Regions from separate parts of the Kitasatospora sp. NPDC053057 genome, predicted to be linked through region 1. Evidence: predicted binding sites of a transcription regulator. Region 1 holds the regulator's gene; the other holds the start of a gene.
What was found. Region 1 encodes HspR, which represses chaperone genes until heat shock. Its sites were predicted from a motif close to TTGAGNNNNNNNNNCTCAA; they were not measured.
Positions count from the first base shown of each region.

Region 2: lon (endopeptidase La) is a predicted target of HspR. The motif match lies at 4,430-4,448, and genes of this name have one in related genera.

Region 1 covers NZ_JBITZP010000002.1:320,218-329,629, reverse strand. Annotated here, with positions in the region: gene grpE (nucleotide exchange factor GrpE) at 1-559, shown strand, start outside; gene dnaJ (molecular chaperone DnaJ) at 783-1,943, shown strand; gene ACIG5E_RS04100 (heat shock protein transcriptional repressor HspR) at 1,951-2,484, shown strand; gene ACIG5E_RS04095 (hypothetical protein) at 2,707-3,747, shown strand; gene ACIG5E_RS04090 (hypothetical protein) at 4,335-4,952, shown strand; gene ACIG5E_RS04085 (LuxR C-terminal-related transcriptional regulator) at 4,960-5,178, opposite strand; gene ACIG5E_RS04080 (hypothetical protein) at 5,191-5,712, opposite strand; gene ACIG5E_RS04075 (LuxR family transcriptional regulator) at 5,709-6,701, opposite strand; gene ACIG5E_RS04070 (TDT family transporter) at 7,311-8,459, opposite strand; gene ACIG5E_RS04065 (LysR family transcriptional regulator) at 8,530-9,412, shown strand, end outside.
Region 2 covers NZ_JBITZP010000006.1:189,033-198,444, forward strand. Annotated here, with positions in the region: gene ACIG5E_RS09740 (ROK family protein) at 113-1,336, opposite strand; gene ACIG5E_RS09745 (GtrA family protein) at 1,423-1,965, opposite strand; gene lon (endopeptidase La) at 2,011-4,407, opposite strand; gene ACIG5E_RS09755 (rhomboid-like protein) at 4,573-5,394, opposite strand; gene ACIG5E_RS09760 (response regulator transcription factor) at 5,957-6,694, shown strand; gene ACIG5E_RS09765 (sensor histidine kinase) at 6,773-7,903, shown strand; gene ACIG5E_RS09770 (multifunctional oxoglutarate decarboxylase/oxoglutarate dehydrogenase thiamine pyrophosphate-binding subunit/dihydrolipoyllysine-residue succinyltransferase subunit) at 8,189-9,412, shown strand, end outside.

The sequences.
Region 1 (9,412 bases):
CAAGGCTGCCGAGGAGGCCGCCGCCGGCGGTGCCGGCGAGGGCTCCGAGGACCTCGCCACGGCCAAGCGTGAGCTGGCCGAGCGCACTGCGGACCTGCAGCGCCTGCAGGCCGAGTACCAGAACTACCGCAAGCGGGTCGAGCGCGACCGGCTGACCGTCCGCGAGATCGCGGTCTCCAACATCCTGGAGTCCCTGATCCCCGTCCTGGACGACATCGGCCGCGCCCGCGAGCACGGCGAGGTGACGGGCGGCTTCAAGTCCGTCGCCGAGTCCCTGGAGACGGTCGTCGCCAAGCTGGGCCTGCAGCAGTTCGGCAAGGAGGGCGAGCCCTTCGACCCGACGCAGCACGAGGCGCTGATGCACAGCTACTCCTCGGACGTCACCGAGGACACCTGCGTGCAGATCCTCCAGCCCGGCTACCGCATCGGCGAGCGGATCATCCGCCCGGCGATGGTCGCCGTGGCCGAGCCCCAGCCGGGCACCCAGACGACGCCCGGCCCGGACGCCGAGGCCGAGTCCGCCGACGCGGACAAGTCCGACGGTGGCTCGGACAGCTGACAACCTGTGACAGCTGACAACCAGTGCGCTGCGGAGTCGCGTGCCTGCCAGTACGGCGGCCGACTCCGCAGCGCGCTGTCAACAGCTCCTCTTTCGGCGACTGTTGACAGCGCAGTGACGATGGACATCGGGAGGTGGCGGAAGCCGTGAGCGAGCGCAGCGAGCGAACCATGAAGAGGTGCGTGTCCCGCTCAGCGGCTGCCGAGCGCAGCGAGGTGGGCGCATGAGTGGCAAGGACTACGTGGAGAAGGACTACTACAAGGTCCTCGGCGTGCCCAAGGACGCCACCGCCACCGAGATCAAGAAGACCTACCGGAAACTGGCGCGCGAGTTCCACCCCGACGCGAACAAGGGCGACGCCAAGGCCGAGGAGCGCTTCAAGGACATCTCCGAGGCGTACGACGTCCTCTCCGACGAGAAGCGCCGCAAGGAGTACGACGAGGCCCGCAGCCTCTTCGCCAACGGCGGCTTCCGCACCGGCGGCCCCAGCACCGGCAGCTACAGCTTCGACTTCGGCGACCTCTTCAGCGGCAGCCAGGGCGGCAGCAGCGGCAGCGGTGGCGGACTCGGCGACGTCTTCGGCGGCCTCTTCAACCGCGGCAGCACCCGGCAGGCCCAGCCCCGGCGCGGCGCCGACGTCGAGACCGAGGTGACGCTCTCCTTCGAGGAGGCGGTGGACGGCGCCACCGTCCCCCTGCGGATGACCAGCCAGGCCCCCTGCCGGCTCTGCAACGGCACCGGCGCCAAGGCCGGCACCACCCCGCGGGTCTGCCCCACCTGCGTCGGCGCCGGCACCGTCAGCCGCGGCCAGGGCGCCTTCGCGCTCTCCGAGCCCTGCAAGGACTGCCGCGGCCGGGGCATGATCGTCGACGACCCGTGCCCCGACTGCCACGGCAGCGGCCGGGCCAGCTCCGCCCGCACCATGCAGGTCCGCATCCCGGCCGGAGTCCAGGCCGACCAGCGGATCCGGCTCAAGGGCAAGGGTGCCCAGGGCGAACGCGGCGGCCAGCCCGGCGACCTCTACGTCACCGTGCACGTCGACCCGCACCCGGTCTTCGGGCGCAAGGGCGACAACCTCACCGTCACCGTCCCGGTCACCTTCCCCGAGGCGACCCTCGGCGCCACCATCGAGGTGCCCACGCTCAACGGTCCCGCCGTCAAGCTCAAGCTGCCCCCGGGCAGCGCCAACGGCCTCACCATGCGCGCCCGCGGCAAGGGCGCCACCCGCAAGGACGGCACCCGCGGCGACCTCCTCGTCACCGTCGAGGTCGTGGTGCCCCAGCACGTCACCGGCGACGCGCTGAACGCTCTGGAGCAGTACCGCGAGGCCACCGCCTCCGACGACCCGCGAGCTGCCCTGTTCCGGGCGGCGAAGGGAGCGTGACGACCAGATGTCCCCGAATCCGATGAACCCGATGGACGCCGACGGCCCGATCGGCCCCGGCCTCGGCGAGGGCCTGCCCGGCAGCGGCCCCCGCCGCACCCGGCGCGCCGCGGCCCCGCCGCAGTACGTACTCACCGAGGAAACCCCGGTGTACGTCATCTCGGTCGCCGCCGAACTCTCCGGCCTCCACCCGCAGACGCTGCGCCAGTACGACCGCCTCGGCCTGGTCAGCCCCGACCGCACCGCCGGCCGCGGCCGCCGCTACTCGGCCCGCGACATCCAGCAGCTGCGCGAGGTCCAGCGGCTCTCCCAGGACGAGGGCATCAACCTGGCCGGCATCAAGCGGATCATCGAGCTGGAGAACCAGGTCACCGCCCTCCAGGCCCGCATCACCGAACTGGTCGACTCCCTGGAGGGCGCCGCCACCGCCCTCCAGCAGCGCGAGGCCGCCGTCCACGCCTCCTACCGCCGCGACCTCGTCCCGTACCAGCCCCCCACCCCGCAGTCCAGCGCCCTCGTCGTCTGGCGCCCCAAGCGCTGACCCGAGGCACCGCTCACCTCGCCAGCCGCCGGCTCCCTCCTGTTCGGGGGGTGCCGGCGGTTGGCGTGTGGTGAGAGAGTGGCGGCTTCGGATCGGCTACCGGGCGTCGTGACCTCCTTCATTCGAGCTAGGCGTCGGATCGCGGTCTCCGATTAAGATCCCTGAGGCCGCGGACTTCAGTCGCGTTGACTACTTTGTCCGGTCGACGACAAGGAGCCGAAAGTGAGTGATCGAGAACACCTGGTGAACCACCATGGTCGATCGCCAATCCTGTCTCCCGGTGCGCGGACGCTGTACCTCAAAGCGCTGGCGGGGGACGGTCGGCTCGTCAGGGCCTCCTGCACTCAGGACGAGAACGAGGCGCTCCAGGAGCTGCTCGCAATCGGGCTTCTGATATCGGACAACGACGAGCCCGGCTCATTGTTCGCCGTCGACCCTGAGAAACTCGCCGCCAGTCTGAGCTCGACCTGGCAACGTCAGGCCCTAGACCTCCTGGCCCGCGCGGTTTCGATTCCAGGCGAATTGACCGATCTGGCGGAAGCATTTCACACGCCGGATCAGAGCGGCGGCCCCATCGAGTACGTCCAGGGCCGGGCACTGATTAATCAGCGGTTGCAACAGGCCATGGCCAGCGGCATGACCGAGGGTCTCGCCATGCAGCCGGGGGGGCCACGGCCCTCCGAAATGCTGACTTCATTCCTGAAGCGGGATCTCGACATCATTCGCACCGGCGCATCGATGCGGTCGATCTACAACGCGAGCACTCGCTACCACCAGCCCACCAGGGACTACGTGGCCACACTCGCCAAAGAGGGGTGGCAGTTCCGGACCCTGGACGAGCCGTACGCACGGCTGTTGATCTTCGATCGACGACTCGCCGTAATTCCGGTCGCCGAAGACAACCTGGCCGCTTTCATCCACGATGCGGCGGTGGTCAACTATCTCGCCCAAGAGGTTTTCGAACGGAACTGGAGCAGAGCCCTGGATTTCGAGGGCGACCGCACCGTGCCCCAGCAGGTCGTGTCACAGCTCCGGCACACCATCATCGACCTGCTGCTGTCCGGAACGAATCACCGGGTCATCGCACGGAGACTCGGCATCAGCGAGCGAACCCTGGCCAGGCATATCGCGGAAATGCGCGAGGAGTACAACGTCGACTCGCTCTTCCAGCTCGGCTACGTCCTGGGGCACGCGTCGAGGGCGGACCGCGGGACCACGGTCACAGCAGCGTTGGACCCCTCGGTGACCGACGGGTTGCTGTAGCCGAATGCGGGCAGCTGGTAACCGTCGGTGACGCAGACGCGCACCCCGGACGCCGGCAGGGCAATCCGGCTATGGGTGGGCCCTACCAGTGAAAGTCGTCAGCCACCGTCTCAGCCCCGACAACAGCCACGGTCGCACGGTCATGTGCCGTCACCGAAGCCCCATAACCCGCGATAGAGACGCAAGCGGCCAAAAGGGAAACGCCCGCTACCGTGGACAGCACGACCTTACGGACAAGTCGACGCATAGGGGACATGGACCCACCCTCTTCCTCTCGAGTCCGCAAGTTGGACTAATAGCACTAGCGTCCACATGATGCCGCATGCCCCGCTTCATTGTCACCCACCAACCAACAGAGCGGGCGTCATCTCTCTGCCAGGCATCCAGATGCCAGGGCGCAGCGCTGGACGCAGCCATCGCCACTGATAGACGATCAGTTCGCTCCCGATGGTCCCAAGCAGCCGGAAGACTTGCCGCTGTACCGTCAAATTTCCGTTCCGCTTAACCATCAGATTCCTTGAAGCAGCAACCAAACACGCCTACCGGCACCGCCTCCTCCCCCCGGTCGGCCTTCCCCCGGAGTCGACATGACCGAGCCCTACCTGCGTCACCACGACAGCCAGGCCCCTGAGGGTCGGCGTGCACGTGTGTTCCTGGCCGCGCCGCTGATGCGACTGACCGGCCCCGCAGACAGTGTGGTGACGCTCGCCAGCCGGACGCGGCTGACGACGCTCCGCACCACTCTCCTCCGCAGCGGTGCCGCCGTGTACAGCGCGCACCACAGCGACGCCTGGACCGTCGCCGGCCGGGCCCCCGAGCCCCGGGTGCCGTCCGACTTCCGGGCGCTGCAGTCCGCGGACCTGGTGTTCGCCTACGTCGGAGCCCCGCTCTCGGCCGGGGTGAGCCTCGAACTCGGTTGGGCGTCGGCCCTGCGGAAGCCGATCGTCCTGCTCGTCGACGAGGCCATCACCCACAACCCGCTGATCGCCACCATCGAGCAGGTCGCCCCCGTCCTGCCGCTGGTCTTCGACGACACCTGGTCACAGGAAGCCCTCCACCACACCGTGGAGACCGCCCTGGACTGGGCCGGCATGGCGCTCTCCCTCCGCGAGGGCTTCTGGACCGCCCCCGGTGACCGCTTCAACGTCCCCCGGCAGCAGACCGCCGTCCCCGGCTACTGGCCGACCGGCGCCGCCACCGGCTGAGCAGAGCTCACCCACCGGACTCCCCCGTCCGGGCTCCCCGCATCTGCCGGCCGAGTCGGCACAGCGTCTCGGCGTCGTACACCTCACGCAGGCGGGCGATGTGACCGGCCACGGTCCGTTCGCTCAGCCCCATCCGGCCGGCGATCGCCCGCTGCGTGAGACCCCGGGCGAGCAGGCGACCCACCTGCTCGCGGCCGACGGCATCGACCAGCCCGGGGTCAGGCATCGCGGGCTCCCCTCATCTGCCGGCCGAGCTGGAACAGGGTCTCGGCGTCGTGCAGTTCGCGCAGCCGGGCGATGTGGCCGGCCACCGTGCGCTCGCTGAGGCCAGGCGGCCCGCGGTGGACCGCTGGGTGAGGCCCTGGGCGAGCAGCCGACCGACCTGCTCGTGGACCGGCGAGCCTGAGGAACCAGCGGCGAGTGCAGACCAGTTGACGCCCTCGGAGAGCTGCCAGAAGCGCTCGAAGACCTCGACCATGAAGGTGATCGTGGCCGGGTCCTCCAGGAACACGGCGGCGTTGAGGTCGGCCGATGCGGGGACGATGGCGACGGTACGGTCGAAGATCATCATCTTGGTGAGCGCGAACGACGCGACCCGGATGTGGCAGCCGATGTCGGTCAGCCGGGCGGCCAGCCGGGCGGTCGGTCCATTCAGTCGGGCGGCCGACTCGTAGATGGTGAGCGAGGTCCTCGGGGCGCAGTCGTCCGCCGCCGCGGACGGCTGCGAGGTAGAGGGCGCGTTCGGCGGGGCCGGGCTCATCGGTCATCACGGGCGCCTCTCATCAGCCAGCCGAGCTGGAAGAGGGTCTGGGCGCCGTAGCGGTCGCGGAGGCGGGCGATGTGGCCTGCGACGGTGCGTTCGCTGAGGCCGAGGCGGGTGGCGACGGCTCGTTGGGTGAGGCCGCGCGCGAGCAGGCGGCCGACCCGGTCGGGGGTGGTGCGGGTGGGGCCCTGGCCGAGGGCGGTGGCGGCTTCGGTGGTGTCGGCGCGGGTCCAGTCGCGTTCGAAGCCGCCGATCAGGAAGGTGAGGGCGGCCGGGTCGCTGATGAACGCGGCGGCGCTGTTGTCGTCGTTGGCGGAGATGACGGCGACGCTGCGGTCGAAGACGATCAGCCGCTGGAAGGGCTCGTCGAGGATCCGGATCTGCGAGCCGTACCGGGTGACTTCCTCGGCGTAGGCGATCGCGGGCGGCTCGGCCAGCGCGACGGGTTGGTAGATGGTGCGCAGCGAGCAGCCGCGCTGGAGGAGTTGGACGTCCTGGGCGAGGGCGACCTGCAGGGCGTCGGCGGGGCGTTGGCCGGGTTGGGCGGTGAGGACCTCGGAGCGGCAGTCGGAGACCAGCTGGGAGATCCGCTGGCGGATGTGGACGTGGCCCTCGACGTAGACGGCGCCGCCGGAGCGGCCGGACGGGCGGGGCATCGCGTCGTAGGCGCGGGTGAGGCCGTCCAGGGCGCAGGGGAGGTTCTCGGCGCGGACCAGCAACCGGGTGGCCTCGCTGCGGAGTTCGGCGCCGAGGCGGTCGCTGACGGAGCGTGGGCTGACGGCGGTGTAGCAGCGGTCCATCCGGTTGACCATGACCAGGCCGATGTCGAGGAGCTGCCGCAGTGCGGTGCGTTCGTCGTCGGTGATGTCGGCGAACGGGATGCGCCCGCCTTCGGCGATGATCGCCAGGTACAACTGCCGGGCGGCCTCGTCGGGTTCCCCGCCCTCGGGCATCTGGTGCGGCGTGACCGCCGGTTCCGCCGTCACGTCGCACTCTCCCTGCCGGACGCCTCTCCCCTGTTCCCCCCACCCGTACGTGCGGTCCGCGGGTACCGGTGGCCGGGGGCGTTTCACGGTACCGGTCGGACGGTGAACCCCCGGGGCCGGGTGCCGTCGCACACCGGGATCCCGGGGGTCCCCATCAGCACGCCAATGCCTAGGCGCTTCCGTCGAGGCGGAGCAGCAACGCCTCGCCGGCTCCGGTTCCGGGCTCCATCACCACACGTGGACCCCGGCCGGGGCTCTTCCCCCCCGTTCCACGGGTGCGGGACCTTGCACCCGTGGTCAGTCTGAAGAGCAAGTCGCCACCATCGGGCTGCGGTTCCCGGACGACCTGGCGTGCCTCCACCCTCACAGCGTGACGGCCGGTGGACAAGTGCCGCCCGAGTGCAGGTTCGCGCAATTGCAGTTATCTGCATCCCGGCGGGGGTGCGGGGCCGCGGGCGGCGGATCGGATTCCGGTAAAGGCCGAGGCCAGCGGGGGGTGGAAGCGGCGGGTGCCGATTTGCTGTGCACCGTCACCCTGCAGCTGCGCGATCCTGCAACGGCGGCGTGCTCCTGACGACAGGTGTCCGCCGGGCGTCGGGTCGCCGCAGCTCAGCGCGCCAGCAGCCGGCCGCGCAGCAGCCCGGCGGCCGTGCCGCCCGCCGCCAGCAGCCAGGCGGCGCCCAGCAGCAGGTAGAGGCCGACGGCCAGCCCGGTGAAGCCGCCGAAGCCGGTGTGCCCGGCGAGCGCGGAGGCGCCGGTGACGCAGGTGCCGACCGGGAAGGTGTACGCCCACCAGGTCATCGCGAACGGCATCCCGGCCCGCCGGGCGCGCAGGTTGGCGGTGAGCGCGACGGACAGCCAGAGCATCGCGACGCCGATCACCGCGATGCCGTACAGCTCGGCCAGCGGCCGCATGACGGGCGCCAGCGCGGGCAGCACCGGGCGGGCCGCGTCGGCGAGCTGGTGGATCGCGGTGACGGACTGGCCGAGCGGGCCGAGCACCAGGAACAGCGCGGGGGTGAGCGCCAGGGCGGGCACCTTGCTGTGGAACAGCCCGGTGAACACCACCGGCAGCAGCACCAGGGTGGCCAGCAGGCCGACCCCGAACAGCGCCCAGCAGGCGTACAGCAGGGCCTGCTGCGGCGGGCCGGCGGGCAGGTGCGGAACGAGTGCCGGGCCACAGGCGGAGGCGACCAGCGGGGCGACCACGGGCAGCAGCCAGGTCGGGTTGGCCTCCAGGGCGGACACCGTGTGCCGGGTGATCATCAGGTACGGGATGCCGGCCGCGACGGTCAGCGCGTACAGGGTGCCGACGCCCCACAGCACGGCGTCCAGGGCGACGGCCGGACCGATGCCGATGACCCGCGAGCCGAGCAGCAGGGTGCCGAGCCCGACCGCCAGCAGCGCCATCGGCGGGCAGCCGTAGAAGACGGCGGTGGCCGGGTTGTCCAGCAGCTGGGCGCGGGCCGCCTCGCGGTGCCGGGTGAGGTGCACCAGCCGGGCGCCGGCCAGCACCAGCAGGGCGGCCGCGCCGAGCGCCCACATCACCTCGCCGAAGCCGATCAGCCCGGGCAGCCGGACCGGCAGGGCGGCGGCGCCGTTGGCCACGATCGCGGTGCCCATCACGGCGGCGTACCAGTTGGGGCCCAGCTGGGCGAGGTCGAGGCGGGAGAGCGGGGAGACGCTGGTGCGCCGGGAGAGGCGGGAGAGCCGGGAGCGGTCGGCGGGGCGGGGGCGGACATCGGCCAGGGTGGACATGGTTCCACCGTCGCCGAGCAGCCCGGCGGCCGGTAGCGCCTCGGGTTCTATGAGGACATAGCCTGAACCTATGGCTCTCTCCCCGCACGTCCCCGAACTGGGCGCCCTGGAACTGCTGCTCGCGGTGGCCCGGCTGGGCAGCGTCGGCCGGGCGGCGGCCGAACTGGGCGTCAGCCAGCCGACCGCGAGCGCCCGGATCAAGGGCATGGAGCGGCAGATCGGCGTTCCGTTGCTGGAGCGCTCGCCCCGGGGCAGCCGGCCGACCGAGGCGGGCCGGCTGGTGGTCGAGTGGGCCCGGCAGGTGGTCGAGGCGGCACAGGCCCTGGACGCCGGGATCGACGCGCTGCGCGAGCGGCGGGACGCCAAGCTGCGAGTGGTGGCCAGTCTGACGGTCGCCGAGTACCTGATGCCGGGCTGGCTGCTGGCGCTCTCCGAGGCCAGTCCGGGGACGGCGGTGACGCTGCGGACGGCGAACTCGGCCGAGGTCGCCGGGCACGTGCTGGCCGGGGACGCCGACCTCGGCTTCGTCGAGGGCCCGTCCACCCCACCCGGGCTGGCCGGTGCGGTGGTGGCCGCGGACCGGCTGGTGGTCGTGGTGGCGCCCGGCCACCGGTGGGCGCGTCGCCGCACCCCGCTGACCGGGACGGAACTGGCGGCCACCCCGCTGGTGCTGCGCGAGCCCGGCTCGGGCACCCGGGAGGTGCTGGAGATGGCGCTGACGCCGTACGGGGGCGCGGTGCCGCCCCGGCTGGAGCTGGCCTCGTCCACCGCGCTGAAGGCGGCGGCGATGACCGGGGCGGGGCCGGTCTGCCTGAGTGAGCTGGCGGTGGTGGAGGAACTGGCCACCCGGCGGCTGGTCGAGGTGCCGCTGGCGGAGGAGCTGGACCTGCGGCGGCCGCTGCGCGCGGTGTGGCCGGCCGGGCAACGGCCGGGCGGGCCGGCCCGGGAGCTGC
Region 2 (9,412 bases), on a different contig from region 1:
GCCCCCGGCCGCTGCGGCCGGGGGCTCGGTCGCGTTCCGGTGCGGCACGGGCTCAGCGGGTACGGGCTCAGCGGCTCCGGGCTCAGCGGGTACGGGCTCAGCGGGTCCGGACTCAGCCGCCCGCGAGCGGGCCCGGGTCGGACACGATGGCGCGCACCACACCCACCGCCGCGCCCAGCAGCGGTCCGCGCCGGCCGAGCCGGGAGACCGTCAGCCGGTCCTCCGCGAAGGGCCGCACCGTCACCCGGGCGGCCAGTTCGCGCCGCATCGCCGGCAGCAGCCAGGCCGCCAGCCGGGCGTAGCCGCCGCCCAGCACCACCTGGGCCGGGTCCAGCAGGTTGACCGCCCCGGCGGCCGCGATGCCGAGCGCCGAGCCGGCCCCGGCCAGCGCCGCCCGGGCCGGCTCGTCCCCGGCGCCGGCGCGTTCGGCGAGCAGGGTCACCCAGTCTCCGCGCGCGCCGGCCAGCCCGGCCGCCCGCAGCACAGCGGCCTCGCCCGCGTACTGCTCCAGGCAGCCGTGCGCCCCGCAGGCGCAGCGCGGCCCCTCCGGGTGGACGGGGACGTGGCCGAACTCGCCCGCGTAGCCGCGCGCGCCGCGCAGCAGTCGGCCGCCGACCACGACGGCCGCGCCGACGCCGGCCTCGGCGGAGACGTACAGGAAGTCCTCGGCGCTCCCGCCCAGCCACCGTTCGGCCAGTCCGCCGAGGTTGGCCTCGTTGTCCGCCTCGACGGGCAGCTCGGCCAGCCCGCCCCCGGCCAGGCGCAGCGCCGGGCGCAGTTCGGCGGCGAGCGGGATGTCCTGCCAGCCGAGGTTGGCGGCCCGCTGGAGCATCCCGCTGCCGCCGACCAGCCCGGGCACGGCCAGGGTCAGCCCGGCCGGGCGCAGGCCGGACTCGGCGACGGCCGCGCGCACCAGCTGGGCGAGGTCGGCCATCACGGCGGCGGGCTGGCGGCCGCGGTTGGCGCTCTCCTGGCGCCGCCAGGAGCGGACCTCCCCGCGCAGGTCAACCACGCAGACGCCGAGGTGCCGGACGCCGATCTCGGCGCCGAGGCCGCCGGGCCCGAGCGGGTTGAGCCCGAGCGCGGTGCCGGGGCGGCCGACCTTGCCGCTGGGGGCGGCGGGGCCCTCCTCGACGACCAGGCCGGCCGAGATCAGCTGTTCGGCGAGCGAGGAGACCGCGGCCCTGGTCAGTCCGGTCTCGGCGGCCACCTCGGCGCGCGAGCGGGGGCCGCGCGCGATCACGCCGAGCACCAGGGCCAGGTTGGCCCGGCGCATCCCCTGCTGGCTGGCGGGCCCGGTCCGGACGCCGTCCGGCTCCGCGCGCATGTCGCTCATGCGCCCCACCTCACTTCGTTCGGGAGGCGCTTCGCACAACGCGCGCCTCTCATCTGTGAGCTCGCTCCGCTCGCTCACGTCATGCCCTACGGCACATCCCGTGGCATCTCGGGTGCAGCGTAACCGGGTTCCGGCCCCGCGTGCGTCCGCGCGACGGGGCTGGTGAAGACCCAGCGCCGCATCGCCCAGTACCGGAACAGCATGGCGACGAAGGTGCCCAGGACCATCCCGCTGAGGAAGTCCGCGATCTCCTGCTGGAAGGGGGTGACGTACGGCTCGCGCAGCTCGAAGGCGTACCGGGAGAGCGCCAGCGGGATGTCGTTGACGCCGATCGCCACCGCGCTGACCAGGTAGAACAGCAGGGCCTCGGGTCGGCGCCCGTCCGTCCGGAAGGCCCAGCGGCGGTTGAGCACGTAGGAGACGACGGTGGCGATCACCGTCGCCACCGTCAGCGCCACCACCGGCTTGTGCTCCAGGACGGTGAACTTGAGTTCGAGGTCGATCACCGTGGTGAGCACGAAGCAGCCGCTGCCGACCAGCAGGAACTTCACCAGTCGGCGGTGCCGGACCAGGAACGGTCGCAGCCGCGCCGGCGCCAGGGCCAGGACGCGTTGCGTGGGGGACGGCATGTCCGCAGTCTGGCACGCGGACCGGCCGTCCCCCTGTCGATCACGTCAGGCCGCGGCGACCAGCACCCCGGCCGGCTCCAGGGCCAGTGTGAGCACCTCGCGCACGTCGGCCACCGGGTGGACGGTGAGCCGCTCCAGCACCTCGGCCGGGACGTCGTCCAGGTCGGCCTCGTTGCGCTTGGGGATGATCACGGTGGTGAGGCCGGCCCGGTCGGCGGCGAGCAGCTTCTGCTTCACCCCGCCGATCGGCAGCACCCGGCCGGTCAGCGACACCTCGCCCGTCATCGCCACGTCGGTGCGCACCTTGCGGCCGGAGAGCAGCGAGGCCAGCGCCGTGGTCATGGTGATGCCGGCACTCGGCCCGTCCTTGGGGACGGCCCCGGCCGGGACGTGCAGGTGCACGCCGCGGTCGCGCAGCGAGGTGACCGGCAGCTCCAGTTCGGCGCCGCGCGAGCGCAGGAAGGAGAGTGCGATGTGCGCGGACTCCTTCATCACGTCGCCCAGCTGCCCGGTCAGGGTGAGCCCGGTGCCGCCGGTCTCGGCGTCGGCGAGCGAGGCCTCGATGTAGAGGACGTCGCCGCCGGCGCCGGTGACCGCGAGGCCGGTGGCCACGCCGGGGACGGCGGTGCGCCGTTCGGCGGGCTCCTGGGCGGACTCCGGCACGTGGTGCGGTCGGCCGATCAGGGCGCGCAGATCCTGCGCGCCGACCGAGGCGGGCAGCTCGCGCTCGCCCAGCTCGGCCTGTGCGGCGATCTTGCGCAGCACCCGGGCGATCGAGCGCTCCAGGGTGCGCACGCCCGCCTCGCGGGTGTACTCCCCGGCGAGCCGGCGCAGCGCCTCCTCGTCCACGCTGACCTGCCCGTCGCCGAGGCCGGCCTTCTCCAGCTGGCGCGGGAGCAGGTGGTCGCGGGCGATGACGACCTTCTCGTCCTCGGTGTAGCCGTCGAGCCGGACCAGCTCCATCCGGTCGAGCAGCGGCTCGGGGATGGCCTCCAGCACGTTGGCGGTGGCGAGGAAGACCACGTCGGAGAGGTCGAGCTCGACCTCCAGGTAGTGGTCCCGGAAGGTGTGGTTCTGGGCCGGGTCCAGCACCTCCAGCAGGGCGGCGGCCGGGTCGCCCCGGTAGTCGGAGCCGACCTTGTCGATCTCGTCGAGCAGGACGACCGGGTTCATCGAGCCGGCCTCCTTGATCGCCCGCACCAGGCGGCCGGGCAGCGCGCCGACGTAGGTGCGCCGGTGGCCGCGGATCTCCGCCTCGTCCCGGACGCCGCCGAGCGCGACCCGGACGAACTTGCGGCCCATGGCGCGGGCCACCGATTCGCCGAGCGAGGTCTTGCCGACGCCGGGCGGGCCGACCAGGGCGAGCACCGCGCCCCCGCGGCGGCCGCCGATCAGGCCGAGCCCCTGGTCCGCCCGGCGCTTGCGGACGGCCAGGTACTCGACGATCCGCTCCTTCACGTCGGCGAGGCCGGCGTGGTCGGCGTCGAGCACGGCGCGGGCGCCGACGATGTCGTACGCGTCCTCGGTGCGCTCGTTCCAGGGCAGCTCCAGGACGGTGTCCAGCCAGGTGCGGATCCAGGAGCCCTCGGGGGACTGCTCGGAGGAGCGCTCCAGCTTGTCGACCTCCTTGAGCGCGGCCGCCCGCACCTTCTCCGGGAGGTCGGCGGCCTCGACCCGGGCGCGGTAGTCGCCCTCCTCGTCGGCCGGGTCGCCGTTCAGCTCGGCCAGCTCCTTGCGGACGGCCTCCAGCTGGCGGCGGAGCAGGAACTCCTTCTGCTGCTTGGCCACGCCCTCCTCGACGTCCTTGCGGATGGTGTCGTTGACCTCCTCCTCGGCGAGGTGGTCGCGCAGCAGGGTGAGCGCGTACTCCAGCCGGGCGACCTGGTCGGCCTCCAGCAGCACCTTGAGCTTCTGCTCGGCGGTGGCGAAGGGCGCGTAGCCGATGTTGTCGGCGAGCTCGCCGACGCCCTCGATCTGCGCGACCCGGTCGACGATCTGCCAGGCGCCGCGCTTGCGCAGCCACTGGGTGGACAGCGCCTTGTACTCCTTGACCAGCTCGGCGGCCCGCCCGGCCACCGGCATGCCGACCGAGGACTCCCGGAACGGCGTGGTCTCCACCCAGAGCGCGGCGCCGGGGCCGGTGGTGCCGACCCCGATCCGGACCCGGCGCACGGCGCGCACCAGCGCGGCAGGGTCCCCGTCCGCGAGGCGGCCGACCTGCTCCACCGTGGCGAGCGTGCCGGCCGCCGCGTACGAGCCGTCCACCCGCGGAACCAGCAGGACCTGGGGCTTGCCGGAGCCGGCGGCCGCGGCGCGGGCGGCCTCGACCGCGGCGCGCACCTCGGCGTCCTTCAGGTCCAGCGGGACGACCATGCCCGGGAGGACGACCTCGTCGTCGAGCGGCAGCACGGGCAGGGTGAGCGGTGTGGACGTCGATGCCATGATCTCTCCCTAGTCAGTGAACTTGAGTCGACCTGACTAAGGCTTCACGGGCTCCGGATGTTCCCGGCACCTTGTTCGCCGCAAGCGAACGCCGCGTCACCGGGACGGCCAAGAGGAGGCGCCGTCAAAAGGACCGGGAAAGAACGACCCAAGAGACCCCGGGCGTCAGCGCACGGTGGACGGGCGGGCACCGGCCCGCACCGCCGCGGAGGCCGAGGAGGCAACGGAGGCCGAGGAGGCAGCGGCGCCGACCGCCGGGGCCTGCGCCGAACGGGTGCGCGGCCGCGGCGGGCGCCGCTCGATCCGCCGCAGCCAGCGTGACAGCACCACCCCGGTGAGCACCGCGGCCGGATGCCCCACGGCCGTGACCACGTCCTTCTCGACGGCGATCTGCTGGGCGATCATCAGCCCGACGCCGCCCAGCGCCAACACCCGCCCGCGCCAGGGCAGCAGCCCGGCCACCGCACCCAGGCAGGCGAGCACGCCGTAGCTGACCCCGATGTCCAGGTAGTCCATCGCCTCCGGCGCCATCCGCCCGGTCTCCACCGCGGTGATCACCACGCCCTGGGAGAGCAGCGTCGCCGCGACGTGCCCGATCGCGAACACCGCCGCGGCCCGGCCGGTGCCGACCCTGCGCTCCAGCGGCGCCAGGGTGAAGGCGAAGCCCCACAGGTAGGGCATCCACACCTCCCCGGCCACCCAGAAGCCACTGAGCACAAGGGCGCGCAAAGGGTGCTGGAGCAGGTTGTGGCCGTCCGAACTGGAGGCCTCCTGCAGACGCTGGACGAGTTCCGGATCGGCGACTTTGGCGAAGGTGGTGGTGGCTCCCACCACGGCGAGATATCCGAGGGTGAAGGGAGTGCGCCGGGGCGTCGGCACGCGTTCCAGCAGCCATTCGAAGACGCCGGTGCGCAGTCCGAACCGGAGCATTCCGTACGGCACCCCCGCGGGCGCGCTCCGGGCGGCCTCCCGCCGCAGTCCCGCCATGCCGCCTCCGCTCCACGCCCGCCGACACCGGTGCTCGCAGGTGCCCAACGTACCGGCGCGTGCGCCGGATTCCGCCCGGCGGGGCGTTGTCGTGGCCACGGTACGTCGAGGTTCTGAGAGGCACCTGAGAAAAGCCCGTGAAGACCGTCGACGCGAAGATCCGCCGGATTCCCGGCATTGGTCCAGACCTTCTCCCCATTAACGCGTCAGTAGGGCCTCTGACCGGCGACTTGGTGTCAACTGGACTGCATACGTACCGTTACGCAGAGAAAATTCGCCGGGTAAGGTATCGGCCCGTGCCCACTCAAGCGGTGGGTCCACGGGCGGCCGGACAGCCGGCCCACGGGCCGGAAACGTCCGGTCCACCTGCCGGAAAGCATCTGCTGTCCGTACGCTGCGAAGTGCGTGGGAGAAGTGGACGGGAGACCATCCGTCCACACGACTCCCGGGCACGCGACGGGACGGCGGACCCGGCACAGTCCACGACGGAACAAGACTACGAGCGGAGCCCCGCCATCCCCACAGGTGGCCGGCCCGCAGCCCTGGGGGCGGTGGCGTGACCGTGACAGAAATTCAGCAGGACAACCCCAACACCGGTGGCACAGTGAGCAGTCAGCGCAGAGTGCTGGTGGTGGAGGACGAACCCACGATCGCCGAGTCGATCGCGGCCCGACTGGGCGCGGAGGGGTTCAAGGTCGCCGTGGCCCATGACGGCCCCGGCGCGGTGGACGGCTTCCACACCTGGCAGCCGGACCTGGTGGTCCTGGACATCATGCTGCCCGGCTTCGACGGGCTGGAGGTGTGCCGCCGGATCCAGGCCCAGCGCCCGGTCCCGGTGCTGATGCTGACCGCCCGCGACGACGAGACGGACCTACTGGTCGGCCTCGGCGTCGGTGCCGACGACTACATGACCAAACCGTTCTCGATGCGCGAACTGGCCGCCCGGGTCAACGTGCTGCTGCGCCGCGTCGAGCGCGCCCAGCAGGCCGCCCGCACGCCCGCGCTCGGCAGCCTGCGCTTCGGCGAGCTGGAGATCGACCACGTCCAGCGCCGGGTCCGGCTCGCCTCGGGCGACGTCCACCTGACGCCGACCGAGTTCGACCTGCTCGCCTGCCTGGCCGCCCAGCCGCGCGCGGTGCTCACCCGCGAGCAGCTGCTGGCCGAGGTGTGGGACTGGACCGACGCGTCCGGCACCCGCACCGTCGACAGCCACGTGAAGGCGCTGCGCCGGAAGATCGGCGCCAGCTGGATCCGCACCGTGCACGGCGTCGGATACGCACTGGAGGCCCCGCTCTCCTGACGGGGGCTTCGGGCGACGGGCCACCGGGGGGCCCGTGTCCGACACCGCCGTGAGACCTCGCGGGGATCACAGGGACCAATGACCTTTCCACAGCAACGCAACGGGGACGCCGACGGCGCGCGCCCGCAGACGCTGGCCGCACGCGCGGCCAGCCGGGTCTGGGCCGACATCCGCCCGCTCGACCCGGTCCGGTCGATCAAGGGCAAGCTCGCCCTGCTGGTGATCGTCTCCGTGTTCCTGGCCACCGGGATGGTGGTCGTGGCGATCCGGTCCGAGACCCAGATCCGGATCATCATGGTCTTCTCCATGATCGCCTCGCTGCTGTTCATGCAGTTCCTCGCGCACGGGCTGACCGCCCCGCTGCGCGAGATGACGGCCGCCGCCCGCGCGATGGCCTCCGGCGACTACAGCCGCCGGGTCGAGGTGAACTCGCGCGACGAGATCGGCGAGCTGGCCGCCGCCTTCAACGGCATGGCCGCCGACCTGCAGGCCGCCGACCAGCACCGCCGCGAGCTGGTCGCCAACGTCTCGCACGAGCTGCGCACGCCCATCGCCGCGCTGCGCGCCGTGCTGGAGAACGTGGTGGACGGCGTCGTGCAGCCCAATCCGGCGACCCTGGGGGCCGCACTGGAGCAGACCGAGCGGCTCGGCCGCCTGGTCACCCACCTGCTGGACCTCTCCAAGATCGACGACGGCGTGGTCGACCTGGACGCCCGCCCCTTCGAGGTGCGCGAGTTCCTGGACGGCGTGCTGCGCGGGGTCACCGTGGACGGCGCGACGGCCGGCGGGGCGTTCTCCCGGCGCGGCGACGTCCGGCTGGCCCTGGAGGTCAGCCCGGCCGGCCTGACCGCCGTGGCGGACCCGGAACGGCTCCACCAGGTGGTCGCCAACCTGGTCGACAACGCCTGCAAGCACTCCCCTCCCGGCGGCACCGTGACGGTGCGCGCGAGACCGGACGGCGAGGACGGCGGCCTGCTGCTGGAGGTCCAGGACGAGGGTCCGGGCATCCCGCCGGCGGACCGCGGCCGGGTCTTCGAGCGGTTCAGCCGCAGCGGCACCGCGACCGCCTCCGGTCCGGGCTCCGACGGCGGCACCGGGCTGGGCCTGGCGATCGCCCGCTGGGCGGTGGACCTGCACGGCGGGCGGATCGCCGTCGCCGAGTCGCCGCGCGGCTGCCGGATCGAGGTCCGGCTGCCCGGGCAGTCCTGAGCGCCGGGACATTTGTCACAGATCCGACACAGACGCATACGAAGATCGCCTGCGGATCACCCTGGGTCTTTGTCCGTTTTCGCCCCGATTTGGGGGGCGATCGGGCCCGATCGGTTCCCCTCAGATACGGCTTTCTAACGTAGTTTTTCAGCCAATCTGCAGGTCAGGACTGTGATCTGGGCGACGCCTGGGGCCCGGGGACTGCGCGATCACTGGTCAGGGGCGTAGCCTTAATCCCCGCTGTCCAAACATCCCAAAAGGAAGCGGAAGAGGGCGGTTGCCGCCGTGTCGCCACAGTCCCCTGAAACCCCCAACAGCTCGGCAAGCTCCACTGGCTTCGGCCCCAATGAGTGGCTCGTCGATGAGATCTACCAGCAGTACCTCCAGGACCCGAACTCGGTCGACCGAGCCTGGTGGGACTTTTTCGCCGACTACAAGCCCGGTACCGAGGTGACCCCAGTGACCCAGGCCGCGACCCAGGCCGGCCCCACGCCGACCCCTGCCGCTGCCCCCGCGCCCGCCGCTGCTGCTGCTCCGGCCGCACCCGCGCCCGCCGCACCGGCCGCACCGGCCGCTCCGGCCCCGGTTGCCGCCCCGCTCGCCGCCGCGCCCGCCGCGCCCCCGGCCCCCAAGGCCGCCGCCGCTGCCCCGGCCCCGGCCGCCGCCCCGGCCGGCCCCGAGCTGGTCCAGCTGCGCGGCCCGGCCAAGGCCGTCGCCACCAACATGGACGCCTCGCTGGAGGTGCCGACCGCGACCTCGGTCCGCGCCGTCCCGGCGAAGCTGTTGATCGACAACCGCATCGTCATCAACAACCACCTGCAGCGCGCCCGCGGCGGCAAGGTCTCCTTCACCCACCTGATCGGTTACGCCCTGGTCCAGGCCATCAAGGCCGCCCCGGGCATGAACCACAGCTACAAGGTGGAGGACGGCAAGGCCTTCCTGGTCAAGCCGGAGCACGTCAACCTCGGTCTGGCGATCGACCTGGTCAAGCCGAACGGCGACCGCCAGCTGGTCGTCGCGGCCATCAAGAAGGCCGAGACCCTCGACTTCTTCGGCTTCTGGCAGGCCTACGAGGACATCGTCCGCCGGGCCCGCGCCAACAAGCTGACCATGGACGACTTCACCGGCGTCACGGTCTCGCTGACCAACCCCGGCGGCATCGGCACCGTGCACTCCGTGCCGCGCCTGATGCAGAACCAGGGCACCATCGTCGGCGTCGGCGCCATGGAGTACCCGGCCGAGTTCCAGGGCTCCGCCCCGGAGACCCTGTCCCGCCTGGGCGTCTCCAAGATCATGACGCTGACCTCGACCTACGACCACCGCGTCATCCAGGGCGCGGCGTCCGGCGAGTTCCTGCGCGAGATCCACCGCCTGCTGCTCGGCGAGAACGGCTTCTACGACGAGATCTTCGAGTCGCTGCGGATCCCGTACGAGCCGGTCCGCTGGGCCACCGACGTCGCCACCACCCACGACGACGAGGTCAACAAGACCGCCCGCGTCATGGAGCTG